3 regions of the Thalassolituus sp. ST750PaO-4 genome follow, and region 1 is predicted to be linked to each of the others. Evidence: predicted binding sites of a transcription regulator. Region 1 holds the regulator's gene; each other region holds the start of a gene.

What was found. The regulator FNR, encoded in region 1, switches genes on or off when oxygen is low (the NO sensors DNR and NnrR bind a similar motif). The targets are predictions, from matches to a motif close to TTGATNTANATCAA.
Region 2: petA (ubiquinol-cytochrome c reductase iron-sulfur subunit) is a predicted target of FNR. The motif match lies at 2,223-2,236, and genes of this name have one in related genera.
Region 3: coq7 (2-polyprenyl-3-methyl-6-methoxy-1,4-benzoquinone monooxygenase) is a predicted target of FNR. The motif match lies at 3,062-3,075, and genes of this name have one in related genera.

Annotation. Positions count from the first base shown of each region.
Region 1 covers NZ_JABVCB010000012.1:52,507-57,273, reverse strand. Annotated here, with positions in the region: gene HUF18_RS13405 (heavy metal translocating P-type ATPase) at 1-1,720, shown strand, start outside; gene ccoS (cbb3-type cytochrome oxidase assembly protein CcoS) at 1,724-1,918, shown strand; gene HUF18_RS13395 (sulfite exporter TauE/SafE family protein) at 1,915-2,577, shown strand; gene fnr (fumarate/nitrate reduction transcriptional regulator Fnr) at 2,663-3,430, shown strand; gene HUF18_RS13385 (hypothetical protein) at 3,703-4,197, shown strand; gene ttcA (tRNA 2-thiocytidine(32) synthetase TtcA) at 4,321-4,767, shown strand, end outside.
Region 2 covers NZ_JABVCB010000008.1:17,673-22,439, forward strand. Annotated here, with positions in the region: gene HUF18_RS09480 (hybrid sensor histidine kinase/response regulator) at 1-749, shown strand, start outside; gene HUF18_RS09485 (hypothetical protein) at 829-1,140, shown strand; gene rplM (50S ribosomal protein L13) at 1,363-1,794, shown strand; gene rpsI (30S ribosomal protein S9) at 1,799-2,191, shown strand; gene petA (ubiquinol-cytochrome c reductase iron-sulfur subunit) at 2,415-3,011, shown strand; gene HUF18_RS09505 (cytochrome b) at 3,011-4,243, shown strand; gene HUF18_RS09510 (cytochrome c1) at 4,246-4,767, shown strand, end outside.
Region 3 covers NZ_JABVCB010000008.1:344,008-348,774, reverse strand. Annotated here, with positions in the region: gene HUF18_RS11070 (7TM-DISM domain-containing protein) at 1-1,514, shown strand, start outside; gene HUF18_RS11065 (AAA family ATPase) at 1,511-2,986, opposite strand; gene coq7 (2-polyprenyl-3-methyl-6-methoxy-1,4-benzoquinone monooxygenase) at 3,129-3,779, shown strand; gene HUF18_RS11055 (hypothetical protein) at 3,947-4,189, shown strand; gene ilvN (acetolactate synthase small subunit) at 4,267-4,758, opposite strand; gene HUF18_RS11045 (acetolactate synthase 3 large subunit) at 4,761-4,767, opposite strand, start outside.

The DNA of each region.
Region 1 (4,767 bases):
TGCTGCCCTGCGTGATCTGCGCACCCGCCATCTGACCATGGATGTGCCCGTATCGCTGGCCATTGTGCTGGCATTCTGTTCGAGCATCTGGAGCACCATGAATCAGGGCGTCGAGGTGTATTTTGACTCGGTCTGTATGTTCACTTTCTTCCTGCTGCTTGGCCGTTTTCTCGAAATGCGCGCCCGTCACCGGATGGGGAAAGCCGGTAATAATCTGCTGACGCTGCTGCCCAATATTGCGTTAAAGGTTGGTGACGACGGTGTTGAGCAGGTTATTGCCAGTGAAGACATCCGTATTGGTGACGTGCTGCGTCTGAAACCCGGCCATGCCATTCCCGCTGACGGAGTGGTGATCGAAGGCCGCAGCTCGGTTGATGAAGCCGCACTGACCGGCGAATACCTGCCGATCAGCAAGAAAGCCGGTGATCGCCTGATCGGCGGTACGTTTAACGTTGAAAGCCCGCTGCTGATGAAGGTCACCGCGACCGGCGCCGAAGCGCAATTATCGACCATCATGCGTCTGATGGACCGCGCCCAGCAGGAAAAACCGCGCGCTGCGCTGCTGGCCGACAAAATTGCCAGCCACTTTGTTGCGGCGGTGCTGATCATCTCCAGCTCGGTCTTCACCTTCTGGTGGCTGCAAGGCGATGAACACGCCTTTTTCATCGCCCTCAGCGTGCTGGTTGTAACCTGCCCCTGCGCCCTGTCACTGGCTACGCCAACGGCTCTGACAGCCGCCACGGCCGCACTGCGCGAACGCGGATTGTTAATCAGCAAAGGCCATGTGCTGGAAGTTCTGCCACAGATTAACCGTGTGGTGTTCGATAAAACCGGCACCCTGACCCAGGGCAAACTAACCCTGGAGCAGGTCGAACCTCTGGCGGATCTGGATGAAGCTCAGCTGCTGGCCCTGATCGCCGGCCTTGAGAAACACTCAACCCATCCGATTGCCCGTGCCTTCCGCACCATAAAAGCGGCTGCCGTAGAGAACACCGAACAAACCGCCGGCCAGGGCATCAGCGGCCAGTGGAACGGGCACACTCTGCGCTTTGGCCGCGCCGATTATGCCTGGCCAGCTGCCCCCCTGACGGAGCCCGACAACAAGGCCGCTGGCCAGTGGCTGTTGCTCGCCAGTGATCAGCAACCGCTGGCCTGGGTGCGCCTGAATGACAGCCTGCGCCGCAACGCTGCGTCAATTGTCAGCGGACTTCAACAACGCGGTATCGCCGTGTCTCTGCTGACCGGCGACCCCGGCGCATCCGGTCAGGTGGTGGCGGATGCACTGGGCATTACCGACCTGCAGACCGGCGTCTCACCGGAACAGAAACTGGCCGCAGTGCGCGCCTGGCAGCAGGCCGGTGAGCGGGTCATGATGGTCGGCGACGGCATTAACGATGTGCCGGTACTGGCCGGTGCTGATATTGCTCTGGCCGTTAACGAAGCCACCGATCTGGCTAAGACCAACGCCGATGCCATGCTTACCAACGGTCGTCTGGAAACCTTACTGACCGCTCTGGATGGAGCCACCAAGACACGCCGTATTATTGCTCAGAACATCGGCTGGGCTTTGCTGTACAATCTCATCGCATTACCGGTGGCAGCGGCAGGTTTTGTTCCGCCCTGGGCCGCTGCGATTGGCATGTCATTCAGTTCGTTACTGGTGGTCACCAACGCCCTGCGCCTGAATCGCCTGCCGGCTCCTGACTCCTCTGAGGTTTGATCGATGGATATCATTTACATCCTGGTACCGCTGTCTTTACTGCTGATCGGCATTGCCGTGCTGATCTTTTTCTGGGCGGTGAAGAGCGGCCAGTTTGAAGACATGGAGTCCCCCGCCCACCGCATTCTGTTTGATGACGATGAGCCGATAAGTCGCCGTCAGGACGACAGCGAACAAACCCCATCTGACAAGCCATGATTGAACCCCTGTCGCTGCTGACTGCGTTTCTGCTGGGGTTGTTTGGCTCCAGCCACTGCCTGGTGATGTGCGGTGGTATTGCTGCGGCTATTGGCAGCAGCGCCGGAACTCAGCGTGTCCGGGTGACGCTGCTGTTTAACACCGGGCGCATACTGAGCTACAGCATCGCCGGGCTGATAGTCGCCAGCGCAGGTCTGTGGCTGCAGAGCCAGCACCAGTGGCTGATGCTGATCTTGCGGACACTGGCCGCGCTGATGCTGATACTGATGGGGCTCTATATTGCCCGCTGGTCACTGATGCTGACCCGTATTGAGCAACTGGGCCAGGGAATCTGGAAATACCTGCAGCCTCTGACCCGCCGTTTTATGCAATCTCCGCGTGCGATAGATCGTCTGTGGCTGGGCATGCTCTGGGGCTGGTTGCCCTGCGGCCTGATTTACAGCACGCTGAGCTGGGTTGCCGCAAATGGCCAGCCTTTGCTGGGAGCCGCCGCGATGTTCGCCTTTGGTCTGGGTACCCTGCCTGCCCTGTTTGCCAGCACACTGGCGGCCAATGTACTGACGCCGTTTCTGAGCAACAACCGCGTGCGTCAGGTTGCCGGGGGATTACTGATCGGATTTGGTTTGTGGACGGCAGCATCGGTCTGGTTACTTTCTTGACAGATCGCGCGCTAATGCCGAACATAGCCGCAACTGCTGCACTTGTTACTTACTCCGACACCGGGGTTTCACTCAGGAATCAGTCATGAAAACGACACATGTTGCGCCTGCTCCACTGCGGGGCACTCAACCACACTGCCAGACCTGCTCACTGAATGCGTTGTGTCTGCCATTGTCCCTGAACGATTCCGATATGGAGCGCCTCGACGATATCATCCGCCGTGGCCGTCCGATCCAGAAAGGTCAGCTGCTGTTCCAGCAGGGCGAAGCGTTTCAATCCGTATTTGCCGTACGCACCGGAGCCCTGAAAACCTACACTCTGGCGAGTAACGGTGAAGAACAGATTACCGGTTTTCACCTGGCCTCTGAGCTGGTTGGCCTGGCCGGTTACGATAACGGCAACTATCCGTTAACCGCCAAAGCGCTGGAAACCACCACCGTCTGTGAAATTCCGCTGCAGCAACTCGACAGTCTGGCCGATGACCTGCCGGATCTGCGTAAGCAGCTGATGCGTACAATGGGCACCGAAATCCGTCATGATCAGAACATGATGTTGCTGCTCAGCAAGAAAAACGCCGAAGAGCGCGTGGCCTCTTTCCTGATTGATATTTCCCAGCGTTATTCCCGTCGTGGTTTCTCGGCCAGTCATTTCCGCCTGCCGATGTCGCGGGTGGATATCAGTAACTATCTGGGCCTCGCGGTAGAAACCATCAGCCGCGTGTTTACCCGCTTCCAGAAAAACGGTCTGATCGAAACCCAGGGGAAAGAAGTGATTCTGCAGGACCCCGATATGCTGTATGAACTGGCCGGCCTGAATACTGAAAAAGAGTGTGCCGCTCACCCGCAAGAGTAAGCCGCTCACCCGTAAGCAAAAAAACCGGCCAGAGGCCGGTTTTTTTATGCCTGCCCTCTTATGCCTGTTTTCTGCTTATGAACACTCATGCAACGCCCTCTGGTACGGGAAATGCTTTTACCAGAATAAAGGCTGAACAGACGTTATTTTTCTGGCGCCGGTATCCAGGCTATCTATTGGCAATTGGTATAAAACCGCAGCAGATAAAATAATCTGATCTAAGATTGCAGAAACAGCGTCATTCAGCCGATATGACGTATAAGGAGGTGACCATGGGCATCTGCGCAAATGAACTGACCCGCTGGGTAATCCAGCCAACCCTGCAACGTATCGGGGTTAGTAACCCGATGGCCAGCACCCTGCTGCTGGCAACTGCGGCTCAGGAATCGGCTCTTGGATCGCACCTCAAAGCCGCCGGTCAACGGGCTCTCGGCATTTACCGCATTCACAGCCTGACCCACCGCCATGTATGGGACGCTTATCTGGCGCAACAGCCGGAACTGGCCAGCACCGTGCGCGGCCTTGCCAGCCAGCATGATTTTCTCAGTCACCCCCATGCCGAGCTGACCACCAACCTGTCTTATGCCACCGCCATTGCCTGGTTTATCTATGCCCGCAATGATGATTTTGTTCTGCCCGCCGATGCAACCGCAGAACAGCTCGCACGTCTGTGGAAACGTTTTTACCATCCCCGCAGCGGTGTCAGCATTGAAGAGTTCTGCGCCAGTCTCGGTACAGCCACCGCCCTGCTCAACCGTGCAGCCTGAGCAGGCGTACCTTTTCTCAAAGTCCCCGAACAACATTCCTTTTTAACTGCCTGACCTGCGCAGGCGGTTCCTTCACCCGATGCATTCTGCTATAAAGCGGGCGCAATTATTCAGGGTGTTTTTATGATCGAATCCGCTGCCGAGCGCAAAGAGCAACTCGAGTTCAACAAACTGCAGAAGCGCCTGCGCCGCAATGTCGGCAAGGCCATCGAAGACTACCGCATGATCGAAGACGGCGATAAGGTCATGGTTTGCCTGTCCGGCGGTAAAGATTCGTACACCATGCTCGATATTCTGCTGAGTCTGCAGAAAAGCGCACCGATTCACTTTGATATCGTGGCGGTGAATATGGATCAGAAGCAGCCCGGATTTCCTGAACATGTGCTGCCGGAGTATCTGAGCCAGCTGGGTATTGAGTATCACATCGTCGAGAAAGATACCTACAGCGTAGTGAAAGAAATTATTCCGGAAGGTAAAACCACCTGCAGCCTGTGCTCTCGCCTGCGTCGTGGCACTCTGTATGGCTTTGCCGAGAGTATTGGCGCCAATAAAATCGCTCTTGGTCACCAT
Region 2 (4,767 bases), on a different contig from region 1:
TGAAATATACCTCGGAGGGTGGTATCCGGGTGTTATTTGAAGCAGCAGATCAACAGGTTAAATTGCGTATTATCGATACCGGTATTGGCATCTCAGAAGAAGATCTGGACTGTATTTTTCAGGAATTTTTTCAGGTACATAATCAGGAGCGTGACCGTAAGCGCGGTCTGGGGCTGGGGCTGGCTATTGTGCAGCGGATTCTCAAACTGCTGGGCCACGAAATACAGGTGAGTTCGGTATTGGGGCAGGGAACTGAGGTTGCCTTACTGCTGCCACTCAGTCATGAGCCGCTACCGGTTAAACCGGCTCTCGCAGGCAGCCCGGAGGGATACAACGCTTTTGCCGGGCTGAATATCATGGTGGTTGATAATGAAGCCTCCATTGTTATGGCGATGGAGTCGCTGTTATCGGTTTGGGGAAGTCACTGCATCAGTTTTTCCTCAACCAGTGACGCGCTTGCTGCGATAGCAGACGGATTTATTCCGGATTTTATGATCGTTGATTACCGTATGCCCGGCCGGTATGACGGCTGTTCTTTTGTGCATGAAGTCAGGCGGATGTTGGCGGATATTCCGGCTCTGATTGTCACCGGCGATACCAGTGACGAAGTGGTCAGCAGCTTCCACCGTCAGCGGCTGGATTATCTGCACAAGCCCATCAAGCCGGCGCAGCTGAGAATGCTGGTGGCACGTATACTGCGCCGTCATGCAGAGGCACAGGGAAGCATTGCGCAGGATCGTATGCACTGATAATAAGGTCAGTGCTGTCTTGCAGCTGCAGAGATCTGAGCTAGGCTTTAGCCAGTTATCGTTCTGCAGGTTAATCGTTATGGTTGCTTTTTTTCTGGTCGGCATGGCGCTGGCCTGTGCTCTTTGTTACAGCGCTTACTTCCTGTTGCAGGCAAAGGTTCTGGATGAAGCGCTCACGATGGATGACGGCAAGGGCTATTTTCTGGTAGCCTGCATCCTGATTGGTTTTGTCGTCAGCGTTACCTGCTTCTATGTTGGGCAAACGCTGGGTTACGACCAGCAGGAAGACACCTCGACCATGATGGCTCTGGCCATTCTGCTCGATATCATGGTCACCATGCTGACCCTGATTTACGGTCTGGTGAAGTTCCGCGAGCCGGAACATTACTGATCAAATCATAGCCGGTACAGATACCTGAACCGCCGTTTGCTGACCGCAAACGGCGGTTTCTTTTACTGTGTCGGCGGGCGCCATCCCAGTGCCGGTGCGGGCTTAACCGCAGTGGCCGGTCGGATCATAATTCATACAGGATTATGACTTGCGGAAGAATCTTCCTTCCTATAGAATGCCGCCCTCTTTTCGAATCAACATGCCCTTAAAGGCGAGAAATTGATGAAAACATACAGCGCGAAACCCGAAACCGTAAAACGTGAGTGGTTTGTAGTTGATGCAGCTGAACAGACGCTGGGTCGCCTGGCCACTGAGGTTGCTCGCCGTCTGAGAGGCAAGCACAAGCCAGAATACACTCCACACGTTGATACCGGCGATTACATCGTTGTTATCAATGCAGACAAAGTTAAAGTTACCGGTAATAAAACCAGTGACAAGATGTACCATCATCACACTGGTTACCCAGGTGGTCTGAAGTCTATTTCTTTCGAGAAACTGATCGACCATAAGCCTGAAATGGTAATCGAACTGGCCGTTAAAGGTATGCTTCCAAAGAATCCTTTAGGTCGTGCCATGTACAAAAAAATGAAAGTTTATGCTGGTAGCGAGCATCCGCATACCGCTCAGCAGCCGCAAGAACTGAAACTGGGATAATATGATGGCAGTCTCTCAATACTATGGTACCGGTCGTCGTAAGACTTCCACAGCTCGTGTGTTCCTGCGTCCTGGTACAGGCAGCATCGTAGTTAACAAACGTCCTCTGGATGTTTACTTCGGTCGTGAAACCGCTCGCATGGTTGTTCGCCAGCCACTCGAACTGACTGAAAACCTGACCAAGTTTGACGTTATTGTTAACGTTAACGGCGGTGGTGGTAACGGTCAGGCCGGTGCTATCCGTCACGGTATTACCCGTGCACTGATGCAATACGACGAAACTCTGCGTCCTTCTCTGCGTGCAGCGGGTTATGTTACCCGTGACGCTCGTGAAGTTGAGCGTAAGAAAGTGGGTCTGCGTAAAGCACGTAAGAAGCCACAATTCTCCAAGCGTTAATTCGCTCGAAGGATACAAAAAGAAGCGTTCATTGGCCTATGTCAATGGACGCTTTTTTTATGCCCAAAACCCCATGTTCTGTGGGTTTTTCAGGTTGTTTCCACCTCCCAATTTCTTTACTATGTGCGCCGCTCTGTATGCTACGCTGGGTCTGTACAAAAAACATACAGCAGGCTCCTGACCTTGTAGCACAAAAGAATTTTTTTGATGGGAGAAGATGGTAATGAGTCAAGACGGCGTGAATAAGGGTCGGCGTACTCTGCTCGTAGGCGCTACAGCCGGCGTCGGTGCTGTCGGCGCTGGCTTTCTCGCAGTACCCTTCGTGAAATCTTGGTTGCCAAGTGAGAAGGCGAAAGCAGCAGGTGCTCCGGCAAAAGTCGATATCAGCAAAATTGAGCCAGGTGCAATGCTGACCGCCGAATGGCGTGGTAAGCCGGTGTATATTGCACGCCGCACTCAGGAACAGCTGGACAATCTGCCAAACCTGAACGACAACCTGAAAGACCCGGAAAACAGCGTTAAAGAGCAGCAACCTGCTTACGCCGATAATATTTATCGCTCACGCAAGCCGGAATTTATTGTACTGCTGGGTGTGTGTACCCACCTGGGTTGTGCACCGAAATACTTCGCTGAAGTTAAGCCGGAAACATTCGACGCCAACTGGCAGGGCGGTTGGTTCTGTCCGTGTCACGGCTCCCGCTTTGATTTATCTGGCCGCGTATTTAACGGCTCACCAGCTGCTACCAATCTGATTGTTCCTCCTTATTCTTTCGAGGGCGACAATGTTCTGGTGATCGGTGTTGATGAGGAGAACGCTTAATGAGTAAGCAGCAAAACACTCTGATGGGCTGGATTGATGACCGTCTGCCGGTTACCCAGACCTATGAAAAGCATATGTCCAAGTACTATGCACCGAAGAACTTCAACTTCTGGTATTTCTTCGGCGTACTGTCAATGATGATGCTGGCTAACCAGATTCTGACTGGTGTCTGGCTGACCATGAACTTCGTGCCAAGTGCCGAAGGCGCTTTTGCCTCTGTTGAATACATCATGCGTGATGTTGAGTGGGGCTGGCTGATTCGTTACCTGCACTCCACCGGTGCTACCTTCTTCTTTATTGCCGTTTATCTGCACATGATGCGTGCGATTCTGTACGGTTCATACCAGAAGCCGCGTGAGCTGATCTGGATCTTCGGTATGCTGATTTATCTGGCTCTGATGGCGGAAGCTTTCATGGGTTACGTACTGCCATGGGGACAGATGTCTTACTGGGGTGCGCAGGTAATTATCTCTCTGTTCTCAGTTATTCCTTTCGGTATCGGTGATGCTCTGACTGAGTGGATCCGTGGTGACTTCCTGATTTCCGGTGCCACCCTGAACCGCTTCTTTGCTCTGCACGTTATTGCTGTGCCTCTGGTTATCGTTATGCTGGTGGTTCTGCACCTGCTGGCGTTGCACGAAGTGGGCTCTAACAACCCTGATGGCGTTGATATCAAAAAACTGAAAGACGAAAACGGCAAGCCGCTGGATGGTATTCCGTTCCACCCTTACTACACCGTTCATGACCTGGTGGGTATCGTCGTCTTCCTGATGATTTTCTGTACCGTACTGTTCTTCTTCCCTGAAGGTAACGGCTTCATGCTGGAGTACGCTAACTTTGAACCAGCGAATGGCCTGAAAACCCCAGAGCACATTGCTCCTGTATGGTATTTCGGTGCGTTCTACGCAATTCTGCGTGCAGTACCGGATAAGCTGTTGGGTGTAATTGCCATGGCTGCCGCTATTGCTGTTCTGTTTGTTCTGCCATGGCTGGACCGCAGTCCGGTTAAGAGCTGGCGCTACAAAGGCTGGATCAGCAAAGTATTTATCATTGTCTTTGCCGCAGCCTTCGTTGAACTGACCTGGCTTGGTACTCAGCCAGCAAACGACCTGAATACTTTCCTGGCTCGTTTCTGCTCATTTATTTACTTTGGTTTCTTCCTGCTGATGCCGTTCTACACCCGCATGGAAAAAACCAAACCAGTACCAGAGCGCGTAACCGGGGGCCACTGATAATGAAAAAAGTATTCGCGTTAATTGCCGCATTTATTCCAGCCGTTGCTATGGCTGCAGGGGCCGGAGTTCATCTGGATAAGCACCTGACTGATCTGACTGACACTGCATCTCTGCAGCGTGGTGCGCAGACCTTTGCTAACTACTGCATGGGCTGTCACTCTCTGGAGCATGCCCGTTTCAACCGTGTTGCCCGCGATCTGGGTATCCCGGAAGATCTGATGAAAGAAAACCTGATTTTTGCCGACAAACAGTTCGGTGAACTGATGACCATCGGTATGCAGAAGGAAGACTCCAAGCGCTGGTTTGGTGCGACTCCTCCGGATCTGACTCTGGTTGCCCGCGTACGTCGCCCTGACTGGGTATATACCTACATGCGCAGCTTCTACGAAGATCCAAGCCGTCCATGGGGCGTGAACAACGTTGTATTTAAAGACGTTGGTATGCCGCATGTTCTGGCGGATCTGCAAGGCCGTCAGGTAAAAGGTACCGCACAGGTTGCTGTTGGTTTTGATACCCTGACT
Region 3 (4,767 bases), on a different contig from region 1:
TGTACCGGCGGATTCTGCTGCTGGCGGCATTGGTTCACCTGCCGGTTGCTTTAGTGACCGTCTGGCTGGCACAGGAGGCCACGCTGATGGTGGTTGCCTGCATGATTGTCGCTAATGAATTTCTTGCAGCCCTGATTCTGACCCAGGGACGTTCTGAACACCCACAGGCTCAGCGCTGGCTGCTGACTGGCCACCTGCTGGTTGGTTTTGGTGTGCTGCTGGCCATCCTGACCAGCCACAACCTGTTATCGCTGGATCTGTTTACCAGCTGGGCACCGGTTATTCTGCCATTTATCGTTATTGCCAGTCTGGTGCTGGCAATTATGAGCATTAAGCTGCAACAGCACCCTTTGCAAAATCAGGCCAATGCCGAGCTGCGTATGACCCCTGCTCTGCTGTCGCAGATCAGTCATGAACTGCGTACACCAATCAATGGCGTTATTGGCATGACGGAGTTACTGGGCGATACCCCACTGAGTGCCAACCAGCGTGATTTCTCCGATACCATCGCCCTCGCCGGTCGCGATCTGTTGCATGTTGCCAATGAAGTTTCCGATCTGGCGCGCATCCAGAACGCCCAGCTCGAACTGGAGCAACGACCATTCAGTACCACGCAACTGCTGAATCAGGTTATCAGCCACTTCCAACAGGAAGCCAGCCGTAAACAGGTCGAACTGGTGCTGGATATCAGCGACGAGCTGCCGGAATATTTTATCGGTGACCGCGGCCGTCTGCAGACCCTGCTGCATAATGTTCTGGCCCGCGCTCTGGCTTATACCGAATATGGTGAGCTGGCATTGCAGGCATCTTATTACCAGACCACTCAGGCCCATGGACTGCGTCTTCAGATCCAGCTGAGCAGCACCATCGTCAAGCAGGACGAGCTGAAAAATGCATTCTCCGTTTTACAGCACCACCTGCCTCTGGCAGAAAACTACAGCGCCAAGAGCTGGAATCTGCTGGTAACACGCCATCTGCTGCAGAAAATGAAAGCCACTCTGGAAGTAGAAAGTATGACCAGTCAGGGAGCCTCGCTGACGCTCTACCTGCCGCTGGAAGCGGAAGCCGGAAACAGCATTCCCTCGCCGCAGGATGACAGTCTGATTGGTCTGCGCATTCTGATCGTCGATGACAATGCATCACTCAGAAACGTAATCGAAAAACAGGTACGCCGCTGGGGCATGCGCCCGGACAGTACCTATAGTGGCAAGGAAGCACTCGCCATGCTGCGTAATCAGATCAGCATCGGCCAGCCCTATGATTTCATCATTATCGATCACGATATGCCGATTATGGATGGCCTGCAGCTGGCAGAACGAATCCGCTCCGATAAAGACATCAGCCAAAAACCAGCGCGCCTGATGCTGACAGGTTTAAGCATCAGCAGTGTGCGCGACGATGCTCTGGCCGTTGGTATTCAGCACCTGCTGGCCAAACCGGCCAGCGGCGAACGCCTGCGTAACGCCTTGCTGACCCTTAAATACCAGCCTCAGGTGCAGAACGAAGGCAGTTAATCGGCCGCGACTGCGCGGCTTGCCGCCCACTGCCGCAGTGCCTGCATAGGTTCTGCCATCACCACTGACAACGGCCGGGTACGGCGGATTTCCTGCAACAGAGTATCCGTGCTGAGACCGGGGCCGGAATGCTCACTGCTGGCGGCATGCCAGGCCGATACCACCGCCTGCTCCAGCTCGGCACCGGAAAAACCGCCACTCTCTTCAGCCAGTGCAGCCAGATCAAAACGCTGTGGGTCCAGCCCGCGCTTTTGCATATGCAAACGCAGAATCTCGGCACGGATTTCGGGTTTGGGCAGATCAACAAAGAACAGCTCATCCAGACGGCCCTTACGCAGTAACTCCGGTGGCAACGCATGAATGTTGTTCGCCGTCGCCACCACAAATACCTGCGCATCATGCTCTGCCAGCCAGGTCAGTAAGGTGCCGAGAATACGCTGACTGACGCCGGCATCGTTGCTGTCCTGACCCAGTCCTTTCTCAATCTCGTCAATCCAGACCACACAGGGCGACATGGTTTCGGCAAGCTTCAGCGCTTCGCGCAGATTGCGCTCAGTTTCACCGAAAAACTTGTTGTACAGGGTGCCGAAATCCAGACGCAGCAGGGGTAAGCCCCAGGAACCGGCCACCGCCTTAGCCGCCAGACTCTTACCGCTGCCCTGTACACCGAACAGCAGTAAGCCGCGAGGCCGCAGTTTGCGTTCGGCGGTCATAAAGGCCTGCTGGCGCTGCCCCAGCCAGGTTTTCATCACCTCCAGACCGGCGACATCGCTGAAACGCGCAGTGTCGTATTCAAAACTCATCACGCCGTCCATATCCAGCAACGCCATCTTGGCGCGGCTGACCGCCGGGACATCGTCCTGAGTAATGGCACCGTCATCGACGATAGCACCGCGCACCAGACGACGGGCATCGGAGAAAGTAAGCCCCTTCAGATTGGCGACCAGCTGCTGCAGGGTGTCGTTATCACTGCGCACTTTACGGCCACTGAGCTTGGCGTAACGCTGGGCTTCTTCTTTCACCAGCGCCAGCAACTGGCTGTCATCCGGTAACTGCAGGCTGAAGCTGGCGGCCAGGCGCTGCAACTCCGGAGGCGCCTGCAGGCGGTGGCTGAGCAACACCACGGTTTTGCCGTAACGCTCATGCTGCAGAGCAATGTCTTTCAGCAGACGCACCACCAAAGGCTCTTCGAGAAACGGATGCAGGTCGCAGAAGATAAACAGTCCGCCCTGTTCGCGCTCGCGTACAATGCGCAGGGCATCGGCGGGCTGCGTGGTTTCGGTGGCGCCAATATCTTCACCAAAACCGAGGCGGCGCAGGCCATCGCTCAGCGTCCATTGTTGCAGCGCCAGACCGCGGCGGATGGCCAGCCGGGTCAGCATCTCCAGCGCCCGCGCTTCCTCATGGGATTCCAGCAGTAACAGCGGCACCTGGCGGTCGAGCAACAGGCTTAAATCGTGTAAATCCTGCATCGCAGTCTCCTTATTCTATGCGCGATTCTAACCACTCAATCGGCGACTGTCCGCCCTGTTCTGGCCGAAACTCACTTGATATGGGTCATGCGCCGGACGCCGTTATGCCGTAAAATGGCCGGAAATTCCGGAGGTATGAGTTATGAATGCCAACTCCCGTCGCTACTCGCTGTTTGACAAACTGATCCAGAACGCCGATCAGGCATTACGCACACTGGTGCCCGGTGCTGCACAGGAAGAACGCCCGTCCCCGGCGCAGCAGCGCCCGTACCACGAGCTGAACGAGGCCGAACAGAAACACGCCGCCGGGCTGATGCGTATTAACCATACCGGTGAAGTCTGCGCTCAGGCGTTGTATCAGGGTCAGGCATTGACCGCCAAATTGCCTGAGGTACGGGAAGCCATGGAAGAAGCCGCCCGCGAAGAAATTGATCATCTGGTGTGGTGCGAAGACCGCATCAAAGATCTGGGCAGCCATACCAGCCGTCTGAATCCGCTGTTTTACGGACTGTCATTCGGCATCGGCGCTCTGGCCGGAAAAATCTCCGACAAAGTCAGTCTGGGTTTTGTCGCCGCCACCGAAGAACAGGTGTGCAAGCATCTGAGTCAGCATATGACCAGCCTGCCGGTGCAGGACGAAAAGAGCAAAGCGGTACTGCTGCAGATGCTGGAAGACGAAGCCAAACACGCCACTGTTGCCCTTGAAGCCGGCGGCCATAAATTCCCGCTGCCGGTCAAACTGGCGATGACCGCGGTATCGAAAGTGATGACCAAATCCGTTTATCGCTTCTGATAAAACCCCAGCCAGTATAATCATGCCTCCGCATCGCGCACTGACCTGCACCAAAGCAGGTCAGATGCGGAACGAATAACTCCCGTCACCAATAGATAGAATCGCTGTTTAGCAGGCAAAATGCCGCTGGTCTCTTACTCTGAATAAAGATGAGTAAGGAGCATCCCATGAGCCGATTCAGCGTTATCGAATTTATCCGCCGTATTTATCGCCTGCCACAGGATTATCCGGAACTGAACTGGACCCGTACCGAGCTCTACCGGCGCCGGTTAGAGCAGGTAAAAAATGGCTGGATTATTACCGGCCTGATTATGCTCGCCAGCGGCAGTACCGCCGTGGTTTGTGTATTGGGCGCATTCGCCACCTTTTTATCGCTGGCGTTTCTTGAGCCGGATAATCCGCCACTCTGACGGTTCTTTAGTGCACGGAATCGCAGGCATAAAAAAACCCTCCGGCGGAGGGTTCTTTTATGGCTTCTGATTCTGAATTACAGGCTCAGAATTTTCTCGCCGCGGGAAATACCGGACACACCGGTACGTACCGTTTCCAGAACACAGCCAGCACCGATTGCTTCAATAAAAGCTTCCAGTTTGTCGCTGGTTCCGGTCAGCTGGATGGTATACACGCTGGCAGACACATCCACGATCTGACCACGGAAGATGTCGGCAGTACGTTTGATTTCCGCACGCTGCGCACCCACCGCCTTTACCTTGATCAGCATCAGCTCGCGCTCAATGTGCGGGCCTTCAGACAGATCAACCAGTTTCACCACTTCGATCAGCTTGTTCAGCTGCTTGGTGATCTGTTCGATCTTGCGATCATCACCGGTGGTGGTCATGGTCAGGCGTGACAGGGTGTTGTCTTCTGTCGGCGCCACCGTCAGGGTTTCAATGTTGTAACCACGCTGGGCGAACAGACCGACAACGCGTGACAAAGCACCCGGTTCGTTTTCCAGCAGAATCGAAATAATGTGTCTCATGTTCAGGTC